Regions from separate parts of the Cobetia sp. 5-11-6-3 genome, predicted to be linked through region 1. Evidence: predicted binding sites of a transcription regulator. Region 1 holds the regulator's gene; the other holds the start of a gene.
The links. The regulator LexA, encoded in region 1, represses DNA repair genes until DNA is damaged. The targets are predictions, from matches to a motif close to TACTGTNTANNTANACAGTA.
Positions count from the first base shown of each region.

Region 2: the regulator LexA is predicted to act here: its motif matches at 3,092-3,111, upstream of ruvC (crossover junction endodeoxyribonuclease RuvC).

Region 1 covers NZ_BLWJ01000001.1:617,714-625,474, reverse strand. Annotated here, with positions in the region: gene topA (type I DNA topoisomerase) at 1-2,208, shown strand, start outside; gene HXS66_RS02555 (DUF6586 family protein) at 2,208-2,687, shown strand; gene HXS66_RS02550 (hypothetical protein) at 2,941-3,180, shown strand; gene lexA (transcriptional repressor LexA) at 3,311-3,940, opposite strand; gene HXS66_RS02540 (TetR/AcrR family transcriptional regulator) at 4,505-5,182, shown strand; gene HXS66_RS02535 (L,D-transpeptidase) at 5,182-5,724, shown strand; gene nagZ (beta-N-acetylhexosaminidase) at 5,927-7,021, shown strand; gene HXS66_RS02525 (mechanosensitive ion channel family protein) at 7,069-7,761, shown strand, end outside.
Region 2 covers NZ_BLWJ01000004.1:68,282-76,042, forward strand. Annotated here, with positions in the region: gene HXS66_RS08370 (D-2-hydroxyacid dehydrogenase) at 1-448, opposite strand, end outside; gene HXS66_RS08375 (FmdB family zinc ribbon protein) at 763-987, shown strand; gene aspS (aspartate--tRNA ligase) at 1,131-2,918, shown strand; gene ruvC (crossover junction endodeoxyribonuclease RuvC) at 3,168-3,746, shown strand; gene ruvA (Holliday junction branch migration protein RuvA) at 4,167-4,781, shown strand; gene ruvB (Holliday junction branch migration DNA helicase RuvB) at 4,986-6,029, shown strand; gene ybgC (tol-pal system-associated acyl-CoA thioesterase) at 6,026-6,475, shown strand; gene tolQ (protein TolQ) at 6,654-7,331, shown strand; gene tolR (protein TolR) at 7,346-7,761, shown strand, end outside.

The sequences.
Region 1 (7,761 bases):
TACAAGCGCGTGGTGTTCAACGAGATCACCAAGAAGGCGATCACGGCGGCCTTCGATGAGCCGGGCGATCTGAAGATGGACCGCGTGCATGCTCAGCAGGCGCGTCGCTATCTGGATCGTGTCGTCGGTTTCATGGTCTCGCCGCTGCTGTGGGCCAAGGTGGCTCGTGGGCTGTCGGCCGGGCGAGTGCAGTCGGTTGCCGTGCGCTTGATCGTCGAGCGCGAGCGTGAGATCCGTGCCTTCATTCCGGAAGAATTCTGGGATGTGCACGCAGAGCTTGCCGCGACCAGCGGCGAGGCGATCCGTTTCGAGCTGGCGCGTCAGGATGGCAAGGCCTTCCGTCCGACCAGCGAGAAGGAAACGCTGGATCGCATCGCGGCGCTGCGTACCGCTCGGCTCGCGATTTCCAATCGCGAAGACAAGCCGACCCGCTCCAAGCCGAATGCCCCCTTCATCACCTCGACCCTGCAGCAGGCGGCCAGCAGTCGTCTCGGTTTCTCGGTCAAGAAGACCATGATGATGGCGCAGCGCCTCTATGAGGCCGGTTACATCACTTACATGCGTACCGACTCGACCAATCTGTCGGCGGACGCGGTGGCCACCGCGCGGGACTTCATCGCTGAGGAATTCGGCGACAACTATCTGCCGCAGGCCGCCAACGTCTACTCCAGCAAGGAAGGCGCCCAGGAAGCTCACGAAGCGATCCGTCCCTCCGAGGTGGCGCGTCGCGCGACGGACCTCACCGGCATGGAGCGTGACGCGGAGCGTCTGTATGAGCTGATCTGGCGTCAGTTCGTCGCCTGCCAGATGGTGCCGGCGGAGTATCTGTCCTCGACCCTGACCATCGAGGTCGATGGCTACGAGCTGCGCGCCAAGGGCCGGGTGCTCAAGTTTGACGGTTATACCCGCGTGATGAAGCCGGCGGGCAAGAAGGAAGAGGACCAGTCACTGCCGGACCTGGCCATCGGCGAGGTGCTGGAGCTGGTCGAGCTGGACCCGCAGCAGCACTTCACCAAGCCGACGGCGCGTTACACCGAAGCCAGTCTGGTCAAGGAGCTGGAGAAGCGCGGCATCGGCCGTCCTTCGACCTATGCGGCGATCATCTCGACCATTCAGGATCGTGGTTACGTGGCGCTGGAAAATCGGCGTTTCTACGCCGAGAAGCTGGGTGACATCGTCACTGATCGTCTCAGTGAATCCTTCAAGGACCTGATGGACTTCGGCTTCACTGCGCGCATGGAAGACTACCTCGATGAGGTGGCCAATGGTCAGCGCAACTGGCGCGAGCTGCTGGATGCCTTCTACGCCGAGTTCAAGGCCGAGCTGGATCACGCCCAGTCAGAAGAGGGCATGCGCCCGAATCAGCCGGTGCCGACCGATATCGCCTGCCCGACCTGTGGTCGCGAGATGCAGATCCGTACCGCCTCCACCGGCGTCTTCCTGGGGTGCTCCGGTTACAACCTTCCGCCCAAGGAGCGCTGCAAGACCACCATCGACCTGTTGCCGGGGGATGAGGCGGTCGCCGCTGACGCAGATGAGAATGCCGAGACCGATGCACTGCGTGCCAAGCGCCGTTGCCCGATCTGCGCCACGGCCATGGACAGCTATCTGATCGACGAGCAGCGCAAGCTGCACGTCTGCGGCAACAGCCCGGACTGCGTGGGACATGAAGTCGAGCAGGGTCAGTTCCGCATCAAGGGCTACGATGGACCGGTGATCGAGTGCGACAAGTGCGGTGCCGACATGCAGCTCAAGACCGGGCGTTTCGGCAAGTACTTCGGCTGCACCAACGAGGATTGCAAGAACACCCGCAAGCTGCTCAAGTCCGGGGAGGTCGCGCCGCCGAAGATGGACCCGATCCCCATGCCGGAACTTGCCTGCGTGAAGGTCGAGGATCACTACGTGCTGCGTGATGGCGCCAGTGGCCTGTTCCTTGCCGCCAGTCAGTTCCCCAAGAATCGCGAGACGCGTCCGCCGCTGGTCAGCGAGCTCAAGGCGCATGCCGACGAGCTGCCGGAGAAGTATCACTTCATCCTCAAGGCGCCGGAGAAAGACCCCGATGGCCGCCCGACGCAGATTCGTTTCTCGCGCAAGGCCAAGGAGCAGTTCGTGATGACGGACGAGGATGGCAAGGCGACGGGGTGGAAGGCGACCTTCGACAACGGCCGTTGGGTCGTCGAGGACAAGCGCAAGGGAGCCAAGAGCTGATGAGCCAGCGTGGCCGCACCAATCAACTGCTGTATCAGGCCGAGTTGCTGCTGGAGCAGGCGGCCGTCGCGACGCGTGATGAGCATGCCGTCGCACGGCGCATGGCCGGTGAGGAAGGGGCGCTGGCGTTGATGGAGCTGGCATTGGCCTCGTTGATCGAGGAGTGCGCCGCGTCGGCACGCTGGCCTGAGGGCAGCTGGCGCGAGCGGCTGGCCACACCGCCGACTCCCGTGGCGGAAATCGAGCAGTTGCGAAGCCTGCAGGCGCAGCCGGACAGTTGGTTGAGCCAGCTGGTGGCCGATATCACGCGTCTGCATGAAGAGGGCGGTGCTGCCCGGCGTGAGGAAGGCCAGGCGCGTGGCGATGGTCTCATCATCGCCGCGGCGGCCAATGCGCCTCTGGCAGAGCGTCTCGCCACGGCAGTCAGCGCCATGAAGGCGTTGCTGTCACACCTTCGCGAGTCGAATGTGGAGTGGTAGCGTCGCGCCTTGCCTGACCCGAAAGCGCTGGCATGTCACGCACCTGTCATTCAGGTGACGCCCTGGCATGACGGGTGCTAGACTGGTGGCATTGTGGCAAGCCCTGCATTCTCCGGTACGACCATGGCTCTGGCTGTGGTCGTACTTTTTTCTGCATTGTCGCCAGTGACTGCAAGTCGCAGGGCCTGCCCGCCGTCAAGCTGACGATCACAACGACGCCGGTATCCTCAGGATGCCGTGCAGGAGGAATGACGTGTCCGATCCCGCCGTACTTGAAATCGTGCAAATGGAAGATGGGGAAGTGATCCTGCGTGCCGCCGAGAGTGAAGGTGAGCCACTTCTCAGTATCCGCATCTCCGATGAAGCTGCCGATCTGCTGCGTGACAATCGCTTCGAGGTCGCGCGTGAGATGATCGACCACGCCATCACCCGCACCCGCCTGTGGGATGGCGAGGATGATGAAGACGAGCAGTCGGAAGGCATGGTGCACTGAGCACTTCCCGCATGTCTGCCAGCCACGAAAAAACCCGCCAATCGGCGGGTTTTTTCGTGGATGCCCAGATGACGACAATCGTCATCTGCGCGTCAGCGCTGTGAGGACAGACTGCCTGCGAGCCTTGAGATCAGTGCAGGCCGCCATCGCGGATCACGCCCACGCCGAGGCCCTCGATTTCCAGGCTGTCCGTGCGCAGATCCACCTTGATGGGCGCGAAGTCCTCGTTCTCGGCTTCCAGCCATACGTAATGGCCATCGCGACGGAAGCGCTTCACCGTCACTTCATCCCCCAGACGCGCCACCACGATCTGTCCGTCACGCACGCTGCTCGTGCGGTGCACGGCCAGCAGGTCACCTTCCAGAATGCCGACATCCTTCATCGAGACCCCGCGCACGCGCAGCAGATAGTCGGCGGCAGGCGAGAAGTAGTCACTGGGCAGCGGGCAATGGCGATCGATATGCTGGCTGGCCAGGATAGGGCTGCCAGCGGCCACTTCCCCGATGACCGGCAGGCCCTGCTCGCTATCCTCTTCCGCCTCGGCCAGAGACGGCACGCGGATGCCCCGCGAGGTGCCCGGCACCATCTCGATGGCTCCCTTGCGCTTCAGGGCACGCAGATGCTCTTCCGCGGCATTCGGTGAGCGAAAGCCCAGTGCCTGGGCGATTTCGGCACGCGTTGGCGGATAGCCTGAGGACTTGATGGTCTTGATGATGAAGTCGAAGACATCCTGCTGGCGCGGAGTAAGCGGCTGAGTCATGGGCATTGCCTTTGGCCTGGGCGGCATCTGAGCTGACGGCACGGGGTGTGCATCCATACAACTGTCATTGTATCCAGTCATGGCGGTCATGCAAGGCATCGTGGGTGCTTTGGCAGCAACGTTGCCGGCATCTTCGTCGACATCGACATGCTGACGCGAGACAGCGGGTGTCCGGGACGCCCCATGACCATCCCGTCCCTGAATGTCCCGTGTGAATGCGCGTCCTGCCGGTCTTGGCTGTCGAGTGTTTGAAACAACCAGCAATTGCCAGTCATGGCATGGACAGCTAGAATTATCTTGTTTCAAACGAATGTTCGTCGGGCGCATCCGGCTACCGGTACACAGGCCCTGTGTGTCCTGTGCTTCTGTCCTGTGCTCGGGACACGGCTCGTGGCAGCCTCCGCCTCGGAGTCGCTGCCTGACACGCGGTGCGTGAAGACCGACATGTCGTTTGATTGACCTGCGTGAGAAGAGTCGCCCCCCGGGCCACGGCCTTGCCGTTGTCCGGGGGGACAAGGACTCCCGTGCCCCCTCGTGACTGATCACCTGACAAGGCATCCGCCCATGGCCCAGACCGATACCGTTACCCGTATCCTCGATACCGCCGAGGTCCTGTTTGCCGAGCGAGGCTTCGCCGAAACCTCGCTGCGCAATATCACCAGCAAGGCCAAGGTCAACCTGGCGGCGGTCAATTATCACTTCGGCTCAAAGAAGTCATTGATCCAGGCAGTGTTCGCCCGCTATCTCGACCCCTTCAGCGAGCGTTTCCATGCGGCACTCGACAGTGTCGAGCAGCAGCATGCCGGTCGTCAGGTGCCGCTGGAAACGCTGCTGGAAGTGATGGCGCGCACGGTGCTGGAGGTGCCGGCCGAGCGCAACAGCCTGCGTACCTTCATGCGCCTGCTCGGGCTTGCCTATACCCAGGGGCAGGGCCACATGCGTCGCTACATCCGCGAGCATTACGGCACGGTCTTCAGCCGCTTCGCCGAGCTCCTGAAGCTTGCGACGCCGGACCTGCCAGACAACGAGCGCTTCTGGCGTCTGCACTTCATGCTCGGCAGCGTGATCTTCACCTTCTCGGGACTGGACGCACTGCGCGATATCGAAGAGGCCGAATACGGCCATCACACCAGTGTGCGCGAGCTGATCCAGCACATGCGTCCGGTGGTGGTCGCGGCGATGGCGGCTCCGCTGCCGGCCTCGCTCGGAGATGGTGAAGCGGTCACCCAGGCGGCCAGCTGATGGCTTGCTGGGTGGCGGTGGATCTCACCCGCCAGCGTCTTGAGATACGCAATGACGCGCCCAGTGGCAGTCGTGATGCGCCGCCCCCCGCGGCTGACCCTGACACGCTGGTGCATGCCTGTGCGATCTCCAGCGGCCTCAACGGTATCGGCGAGCTCGATGGCAGCGGTTGCACGCCGACCGGCTGGCATGTGGTTCGCGCCGCGATCGGGGAGGGCAATCCGCGTGGTGCCGTCTATCGTGGGCGGCGCTTCACGGGAGAGGTGTTCACGCCTCGACTGGCCGCCGAGCACCCCGAACGCGACTGGATCCTGACGCGTATCCTGTGGCTCAGCGGTCGTGAGCCCGGCATCAACCGTGGCCGCAACGCGGCGGGACAGCGCGTCGACAGCCTGCGGCGCTACATCTACTTCCATGGCACGCCGACCAGCGAGCCGATGGGCACCCCGGCCTCCCATGGGTGCATTCGTCTGCGCGATGAGGATCTGCTGTGCCTTTACCGGCATGCGCCCGCCGGAACGCCAGTGTTGTTGCATGCCTGACGCTGCGTTGCCTGGCGGCTGGTTCTCGCGACTGTTCGAGTCGCGCTCAGTCGGCTAGAATTGCGCCTTTCCTCGCGCCGGCCGCCTGTCCTGAGGCTTGTCTTCCAGGCTGCCGAGCCCCGTAACGACATGAAACCCTGCCGTGCGTGCCATGCCTTGCAGCGCATGACACGGCCAGCAGGCCATGGACAGGAAGGATGTCATGACACAGCCATTGGGCTCCGTAATGCTCGACGTCGAGGGGCATACCCTCACGTCTGACGAACGTGAACTACTGGCACGCCCCGCCGTCGGCGGCGTCATCCTGTTTGCGCGCAACTGTGCTTCTCCCGAGCAGGTGCTGGCGCTGTGCGGTGAGATCCGCCGCGTCAATCCACATCTGTTGATCGCCATCGATCAGGAAGGCGGACGGGTGCAACGGCTGCGCGAAGGCGTGACCCGCCTGCCGCCGATGCGCGCCCTGGCACATTGCTGCCTGGGACGTGACTGTGACGGCTGCGGTGATGATGCCCAGTCGTCAGGGCTCGGGTTTGCCCGTGACGCCGGCTGGTTGCTGGGCATGGAGATGGCCGCCATTGGCTGCGACATCACCTTCGCGCCGGTATTGGATATCGATGTCGCGGGTTCCACCATCATCGGCGACCGCAGTTTCGGGACGACTCCCGAGGACGTGATTGCCGTCAGTACCGCCTTCATCGAGGGCCTGCGCGAAGCTGGCATGGCAGCGGTCGGCAAGCATTATCCCGGTCATGGTGGCATCGCGGCGGATACCCACCGCGAGCGCGTGATCGACCCCCGCCCCTTCCGCGAGCTGCGCGAGCATGATCTCAAGCCCTTCGCGGCGCTGGCGGATCGCCTGGGTGGCGTGATGCCGGCTCATGTCATCTATCCCGACTTCGATGCGCGCCCCGCCGGCTTCTCGCCAAGCTGGCTGGGGCTGCTGCGTGAGGAGTTCGGTTTCAAGGGCGCCATCTTCTCCGATGACCTGGGCATGGCGGCTGCCGTGGCCGAGGGCGAGCCGGAAGTGCGCGCTCGTCTGGCACTGGATGCCGGCTGCGACATGGCGCTGGTGTGCAATGATCCCGCCGCCGCACGTGCCGTGCTCGACAGCCTTGATGGGGATGAGCAGCGCAATGCCGGCAAGCGTCAGGCGCGTCTGCGCTACGGGCGCGCCCGCCCCACGCTCGAGGGCCTTGCGGGGCTGTCTCGCTGGCGGCGTACCCATGCACGTCTCGAGGCGCTGGCGGCCAGTCAGCCGCTCGAGCAGGTGGCCATGCCATCGGGCTTGGCTGAATGAGCCAGCCTTGAGGGGCTTTTCCTCCAGACGTCACCCAAGGACTCCACATGGCTGAGAAATCCGCCACCGAGGCGGCTGCCGACAAGCTGGCGGCGCCTGCCGAAGAGATGATCAATCACTGGGTCGAGCCGCTGCGCAACTGGGTGGAGCAGACCTTCGGTCTGCCACTCTGGGGGATCAACCTCGCCCTGGTGCTGGTGGCCGTGATCGTGCTGCATCTGAGCGAGCGCATTCTGCTCAGTCGCCTGGCCGTGCATGCCGAGAAGAGTCGCAACCTGTGGGATGACGCGCTGCTGCACGGGCTGCGCCATCCGCTGTCTCTGTGGCTCTACAGCATGGGGTCGCTGGTCGCGCTGGACATTCTTGCCCATCAGTTCGCGCCCGGCAGCCTGGAGGCCTATCTGGGCACGGTGCGCCAGATCATCACCCTGCTGGCGCTGGCCTGGGCGTTGATTCGCATGATCAAGCGCTTCGAGTCGCTGCGTACCACGCCACCGCCCGGCACCAACGTCAACGCGATGGATGCCACCACGGCCTCGGCGATCAGCAAGTTGCTGCGTGCCGTCGTGATCGTGCTGGTGGGTCTGGCCATCCTGCAGAATCTCGGTGTGTCACTGTCCGGCGTGATGGCCTTCGGTGGGGTCGGCGGTATCGCGGTGGGCTTCGCCGCGCGTGATCTGCTGGCCAACTTCTTCGGTGCCCTGATGATCCATCTCGACCGCCCATTCAAGGTCGGTGAC
Region 2 (7,761 bases), on a different contig from region 1:
GCTGCCATTCACCGCTCGCGACATCTCCCTGGTAGCCAGGCAGTTGTCCGGCCAGTGCCAGCATCAACATCCAGGTGTGCTGTGCGACAGAGGCGGTGCCATAGGCCGCGACGTTCATGACGCGTATGCCTTGCGCCCTTGCCGCTTCCATGTCGATATTGTTGGTGCCGGTGGCCATGACGGCGATCAGCTTCAATGTCGGCAGGGCCTCCAGATGCTGCGCCTCCAGGCGTACCTTGTTGACCAGCACGATTTCGGCACCCTCCAGACGCTCCACGACCTGCTCGGGCAACGTGGCATCATGGCAGACAAGCCCATTGACCCGGTCCTTCAGGCGGCTGAAGTCAAGGCCGTCGCCAAGTGATGCCATGTCGAGCATCACGGCCTGCGGGCCAGAACCAGCGGCAGCAGTAGGGGGAGTTGCAGATGCGAGTTGGGGATCAGACATCGGTGTCCTCATGACGTGAGACGGCCGGGCGGCAGTGAATGAGGCCTGACCCTGGCCGGGCATGACGGCGCATTGCCGGGAATCTATCGAGGTGTTGCCCCGCAAGGGGCCGAGCACGCTATAATGTGGCCCTTTCGCTTTGACTTGAAAGACGTTCAACTGGCCTTATTGTACGCGTTCCGAAGCTGTGCTTGAGATGTCACTCATATTGATGTCTCCGGCACGTCTGATGCAAGGGCGCCGCAAGGCATAACATTGTCATGGTCCGCGATTCGCATTCATGCGCTCGGGACCAGTATCGTCAGGAAAAAACCATGCCGATCTATGAATACCACTGCAAGGCCTGTGGCCATCGGATGGACAAGTTGCAGAAGATCAGCGCCGCGCCGCTGACGGAATGTCCGGAATGCAAGACGGACCAGCTGGAAAAGCTGGTATCCGCCGCCGGTTTCCGTCTGGCGGGCAGTGGCTGGTACGAAACGGATTTCAAGTCCGGCAGCAAGAAGAATCTGGCCGGAGGTGGCGATAGCTCGTCCTGATGTCTCCCATCATCAGGCCAGCTGTCATGCCTGCCATCCATGTGCAAGGTCATGCATGAGTGGCAGGCATCTCCAGCGTCAGGCCCTCTGAGACAGACGCGCACCAGTGCGTCGATCACGAATTTGAGCAACAAGGAATCAACATGCGCAGCCACTATTGCGGCAAACTGAACGAGACCCTGATCGATCAGGATGTCACTCTGTGCGGGTGGGTGCACCGCCGTCGCGACCACGGTGGCGTCATCTTCCTCGACATGCGCGACCGTGACGGTATCGCCCAGATCGTCGTCGATCCGGACACCGTCGATGCCTTCGCCACTGCCGACAAGGCGCGCAGCGAGTACGTCCTGCGCATCAAGGGCCGTATTCGCATGCGCCCGGAAGGCACCCAGAACCCGAACATGCCGACAGGCATGATCGAAGTGCTGGCCAAGGATGTCGAAGTGCTCAACACCGCACAGACGCCGCCGTTCCAGCTGGACGACCACAACAAGGTCGGTGAGGAAGTTCGCCTCAAGTATCGTTATGTCGACCTGCGTCGTCCGGACATGATCGACAAGCTGCGCCTGCGTTCACGCATCACCCACAGCGTGCGTGCCCAGCTGGAAGCCCTGGGCTTCCTCGACATCGAAACCCCGATTCTCACGCGTGCCACGCCGGAAGGGGCACGTGACTATCTGGTGCCGAGCCGCACCTATGCCGGCAGCTTCTTCGCGCTGCCGCAGTCCCCGCAGCTGTTCAAGCAGCTGTTGATGGTCGCCGGTGTCGATCGTTACTACCAGATCGCCAAGTGCTTCCGTGACGAGGATCTGCGCGCCGATCGTCAGCCGGAATTCACCCAGATCGACCTCGAGGCCAGCTTCGTCGACGAGAAGGACATCATGGGCATGACCGAGACCATGATCCGTGGTCTCTACAAGGAAGTGCTGGATGTCGAGCTGGGCGACTTCCCGACCATGCCGTATTCCGAAGCCATGCAGCGCTTCGGTTCCGACAAGCCGGACCTGCGTATCCCGCTGGAGCTGGTCGATGTCGATGACCTGATGAGCGGTGTGGACTTCAAGGTCTTCTCCGGCCCGGCCAAGGATGACAAGGGCCGTGTCGCCGCGCTGCGTGTGCCGGGCGGTGCCAGCCTGTCACGCAAGGAAATCGACGCCTACACCAAGTTCGTCGGCATCTACGGTGCCAAGGGCCTGGCGTGGATCAAGGTCAACGAGCGTGCCAAGGGCATCGAGGGTCTGCAGTCGCCGATCGTCAAGTTCATGGAAGACGTCGTGGATGACGTGCTGGACCGCTGTGGCGCCGTCGATGGCGACATCGTGTTCTTCGGCGCCGACAAGGCCAACATCGTGGCCGAGGCCATCGGTGCGCTGCGCGTCAAGCTGGGCGAAGATCTCAACCTCTACACCCACGAATGGGCACCGCTGTGGGTCGTCGACTTCCCGATGTTCGAAGCCGATGCCAACGGCCGCCTGAGCGCGCTGCACCACCCGTTCACCGCGCCGTCCTGCACCCCGGAAGAACTCAAGGCCGATCCGGAAGCGGCACTGTCTCGCGCCTATGACATGGTCATCAACGGCACTGAGCTGGGTGGCGGTTCCATCCGTATCCACGACCAGGCCATGCAGCGTACCGTGTTCGAAGTGCTGGGCATCGGCGAGGAGGAAGCGGAAGAGAAGTTCGGCTTCCTGCTCGACGCGCTCAAGTTCGGCGCGCCGCCCCATGGTGGTCTGGCCTTCGGTCTCGACCGTCTGGTCATGCTGATGACCGGCGCCAAGACCATTCGTGAAGTCATCGCCTTCCCGAAGACCCAGAGCGCTGGCTGCATGATGACCGACGCCCCGGGGGAAGTCAGCGGTGAGCAGCTCAAGGAGCTGAACATCCGTCTGCGTCAGAAGGTCAAGGTTGAAGAGGAAGGCGGTCAGGCCTGATCCAGGCGAATGACCCCGGGGTGATCAACCTCTCCTGATAGGCGCCATCAGCGCCCGGGAGAGGGGGAGTCCCGCGCAAGCGGGCAAGTGACCCCCGGCAAGGCGGTGTGAGACTGTTACCTGCAGATGATGCAGGCAATGACAGTGTCGCACCGCCTTTTTTGTGGCATTGTGGCTGGTTATATACACAGTAAGCACGAAAGACGACAGGGATGGAGAGGCAATGAGTGTGAGACGTGAGGCGGTGGCATGATCATTCTTGGCATTGATCCGGGGTCACGCCTGACCGGTTACGGCGTACTGGACGTCTCGGCGGCTCAGCCCCGCTATGTGGACAGTGGCTGCATCCGCATGTCCCAGGTCAGCCTCGACCAGCGGTTGGCGCAGATCTACGCCGGTATCAGTGAAGTGATTGCCATGCATCGCCCGGCGGAGTTCGCCATCGAGCAGGTCTTCATGTCCAAGAATGCCGACTCCGCGCTCAAGCTCGGTCAGGCACGTGGGGCAGCCATCGTGTGTGCGGCGAACCACGGCCTGCCGGTATCAGAGTATGGGCCGCGACAGATCAAGCAGGCTGTCACGGGATCGGGTGCAGCAGACAAGGCGCAGGTCCAGCATATGGTGACCCATACGCTCAAGCTCTCTGCAACGCCTCAGGCGGATGCCGCGGATGCTCTGGCCATCGCGCTGACACATTGCTTTGCACGCATGCGACTGACCCCGAGCAGCGCGCAGCTGGAGGCATTGGGTCTGGGGGCGGGTGCAGGGCGCAAGAGTACCCGCGCACGACGCAGCAGTAGCTGGCGTGACTTTGAGCCGGGCAAATGAGGTGTCTGCCGGTCACGTAGGGGGCTGGTTAGGGTCTGAAGAGTGTCTGGTCAGGGGCTGAAGAGAGTGGGGAGTAGACTCCGGCGTGTGCCGAAGACGGCCTCTACAGGCGAGAAGTGACAAGCCCGCTTGCGCCAGATACGCTATCGTTATCAATAAATTCCAATTTTTCAGTCACTTGTAGGCTTGTTTTCACGATGTCAGGCAGCATCTTGCGTTCTGCTGGCATCCGCATGCTGCCTGCATCTGGCCTCATGGCAACAAGTGACTGTCAGATTCATGCGACAAAATCGTCGTGACACTCGGACATGCCGCCTGCACGTTATCTTTGGTAGGCTTGCCCGCATCGCAACAACCCGTGCCGCCTGACACCTGATGTGATGAGCAGGCGGCACTGAAGACTCAAGGACAGCCCGAAACATGATTGGACGTCTGACCGGGCGTTTGCTCGAAAAGCAGCCGCCTCATCTGGTACTCGATGTACAGGGTGTGGGCTATGAACTTGAAGCCTCCATGAATACCTTGCTGGGTCTGCCGGCTGTCGGGGAGGACTGTCAGCTGTTCACCCATCTGGTCGTGCGTGAAGACGCCCAGTTGCTCTATGGCTTCGGCAAGGAGCCGGAGCGTCGTCTGTTCCGGGAATTAATCAAGATTTCCGGGGTCGGGCCGCGCCTGGCGCTGGCGATTCTCTCGGGAATGGAGCAGGCCGATTTCATTCGCTGCGTGCACGACGAAGACAGTCGGGCACTGACTCGCTTGCCCGGCGTCGGCAAGAAGACGGCGGACCGCCTGATCATCGAGATGCGCGACCGGCTCAAGCATTGGACGATTCCGCAGGACGATGGTCTGTCGGAAATGGCGCGCGCTTCGCAGCCACAGCCGCCGGTTACCCATCCCCTGGCCGACGCCGAAGCCGCTCTGGTCGCGCTGGGCTACAAGCCGGTCGAGGCGGCCAAGATGCTCTCGGGACTCGAGACAGGTGCCTCCACGGAAGCCCTCATCAAGGCGGCGTTGGCCCGCAAGATGGCCAGCTAGCGCACGTGTCTCGTGCCTGATAGCGTGAATGACAGAATAGGCACGATCTGATTGGATTTATTGACTAGGGAATGGCCGGCGACTGGGGTAGAAAGTGCGCGCTTGATTGCATTGGCGCAAGATCATTTCACTGCCTCGGTCAGACCACCTCTCGCCACATGATTCATGTCTGCAGCATGAGTCATCAGGAGTTGAGCAAGCATCATGATGGAGTCGGATCGACTGATCTCCGCGGCCACGCATGATCCGGAAGAACGGATCGATCGCGCCAATCGGCCGCGAACGCTGAATGAGTATATCGGTCAGCCGATCGTGCGCGAGCAGATGGAAATCTTCATCAGTGCCGCTCGCGGTCGTGGCGATAGCCTGGATCACACCCTGGTATTCGGGCCCCCGGGACTTGGCAAGACCACTCTGGCACACATCATTGCCAGTGAGATGAGCGTGGACATCAAGTCGACGTCCGGACCGGTTCTGGAGCGGGCAGGTGACCTGGCCGCCATGCTGACGAATCTTCAGGAAGGCGATGTACTGTTCATCGACGAGATCCATCGCCTGTCACCGGCGGTCGAGGAAGTGCTGTATCCGGCGATGGAGGATTATCAGCTGGATATCATGATCGGTGAGGGCCCGGCTGCCCGCTCGATCAAGCTGGAACTGCCACGATTCACTCTGGTGGGGGCGACGACCCGGGCTGGTCTGTTGACCGCGCCCCTGCGAGATCGCTTCGGAATCGTTCAGCGCCTCGAGTTCTACGATATCGAGTCGCTGACCGGTATCGTCTCGCGCAGTGCGAAGCTGTCAGGCATGGAAGTGGAGATGGATGGCGCGCGCGAGATCGCACGACGCTCGCGAGGGACGCCGCGTATCGCCAATCGGCTGCTGCGGCGGGTGCGTGACTTTACCGAGGTGCGCGGCGATGGCCGTCTGACGCTGGATGTCGCGGACAAGGCGCTCAACATGCTCAATGTGGATAGCCACGGGCTGGATCATATGGATCGCCGGTTGCTGCTGTCGATGATCGAGAAGTTCGATGGCGGGCCCGTCGGTGTGGATTCGCTGGCGGCCGCCATCGGCGAGGAGCGCGATACCATCGAGGATGTGCTGGAGCCCTATCTGATTCAGCAGGGCTTCATGATGCGAACGGCGCGTGGGCGCGTGGTGACCAGTTCCGCCTATCAGCATTTCGGCATCACGCCGCGTGAGACCCAGGCGCGTCTGACGCCGGGTGGGCAGGAGGACGCATGATGTCGTCTCTTCAGACATCCAGACCCGGCGAGGAAACGTTGACTGGGCAGACGGGCGATTTTCATCATGCGGTGCGGGTCTATATCGAGGATACCGATGCGGGTGGCATCGTCTATTACGTCAATTACCTGCGCTTCATGGAGCGCGCACGCAGTGAATGGCTGCGCGCACGTGGCTATTCCCAGCAGACACTTCTGGAGCGCGGTATCCAGCTTGTCGTGCACAGTGTGGCCAGTCGCTATCATCGTCCTGCGAGACTGGATGATCTGCTTCAGGTCACGGCAACGGCAGGTGAATTGCGGGGCGCGCGCCTTGTCTTTCATCAACAGGTGATGAAGGACGGGGTGATGTTGAGTGATGCCGAGGTGGTGATTGCCTGTGTCGATGCCAGCACATTGCGTCCGCGTCGATGGCCCGTGGAATTGCTGAGCGCTCTTGAGGTCTGAGTCACTGATACCAGATTGACCGAGAGTCGCCGTGGTCAAGGCGTGAACGAGTGAGACGCCGTTGCACCCATCCTTCTGGTCGGATGTCAGGCGACGGAGTCGGACGAATGTTAAGGGTGTCGCCTCATCGGCGGCACTGACTGAACCAAGTAAAAGAGGGATTTCCGTGGAAGATTCGATGTCGATCATTTCGCTGTTCGCGAATGCCAGCCTGGTGGTGCAATCCGTCATGTTGCTGCTGTTGGCGGCTTCCATCGCCTCCTGGGTAGTGATCTTCCAGCGGGGGATGGCATTGTCACGAGCGAAACAGGCGTATACCGCCTTTGAAAAGCGTTTCTGGTCCGGAGTGGATCTCAATCACCTCTACCGTGAATTGCCCAGTGAAGAAGAGGCGACGCCGGGTGCTGCAGGCGTCTTCCGTGCAGGCTTTCGTGAGTACAGTCGTCTCAAGCCCAAGTCCAGCAATGCCGATGCGGTGATGGACGGCGTTCAGCGCAGCATGCGTGTCACGCTGTCACGCGAGGAAGAACGTCTCAATATCCATCTTCCGTTCCTTGCCACCGTCAGCTCCGTAAGCCCCTATGTGGGTCTGTTCGGGACGGTGTGGGGCATCATGGGCTCTTTCCAGGCACTGGGGACTGCACAGCAGGCCACACTGACCACTGTCGCTCCCTGGATTGCAGAAGCGCTGGTCGCCACCGCCATGGGGCTTTTTGCCGCGATTCCGGCAGTCATCTTCTATAACCGTCTGGCCAGCCGTGCCGATCAGCTGCTGGGCCGTTATGAAGACTTCGCCGAAGAGCTTCACTCCATTCTGCATCGCAATCTGCACGGCCGTGGCAGCAACGACGCCTGAAAGGAGAGTCGAGCATGAAAGGACCTTACAGCCGGGGGCACAAGCGCAAGCTGTCCTCTGAAATCAATGTGGTGCCCTTCATCGATGTCATGCTGGTGCTGCTGGTCATCTTCATGATCACCGCGCCGATGATGACCCAGGGGGTACAGGTCGAACTGCCCAAGGTCACCTCCAAGCCCATCGACAATCCTGATGACGTGACACCGCTGATCGTCTCGCTGGATGACAGCGGCAACTACTACATCGATCTGGGCTCTGATCAGGACAAGCGGACTCCCGTCGCCCTGGATGACCTGGGCAGCAAGGTGGCCGCCATCGTGTCGGAAAAGCCCAAGACACCCGTGCTGGTCAAAGGCGCCAAGACAGCGCCATATGGTGATGTGATGGGGCTGATGAGCACTCTGCAGGGGGCGGGCGTTCCCAATGTCGG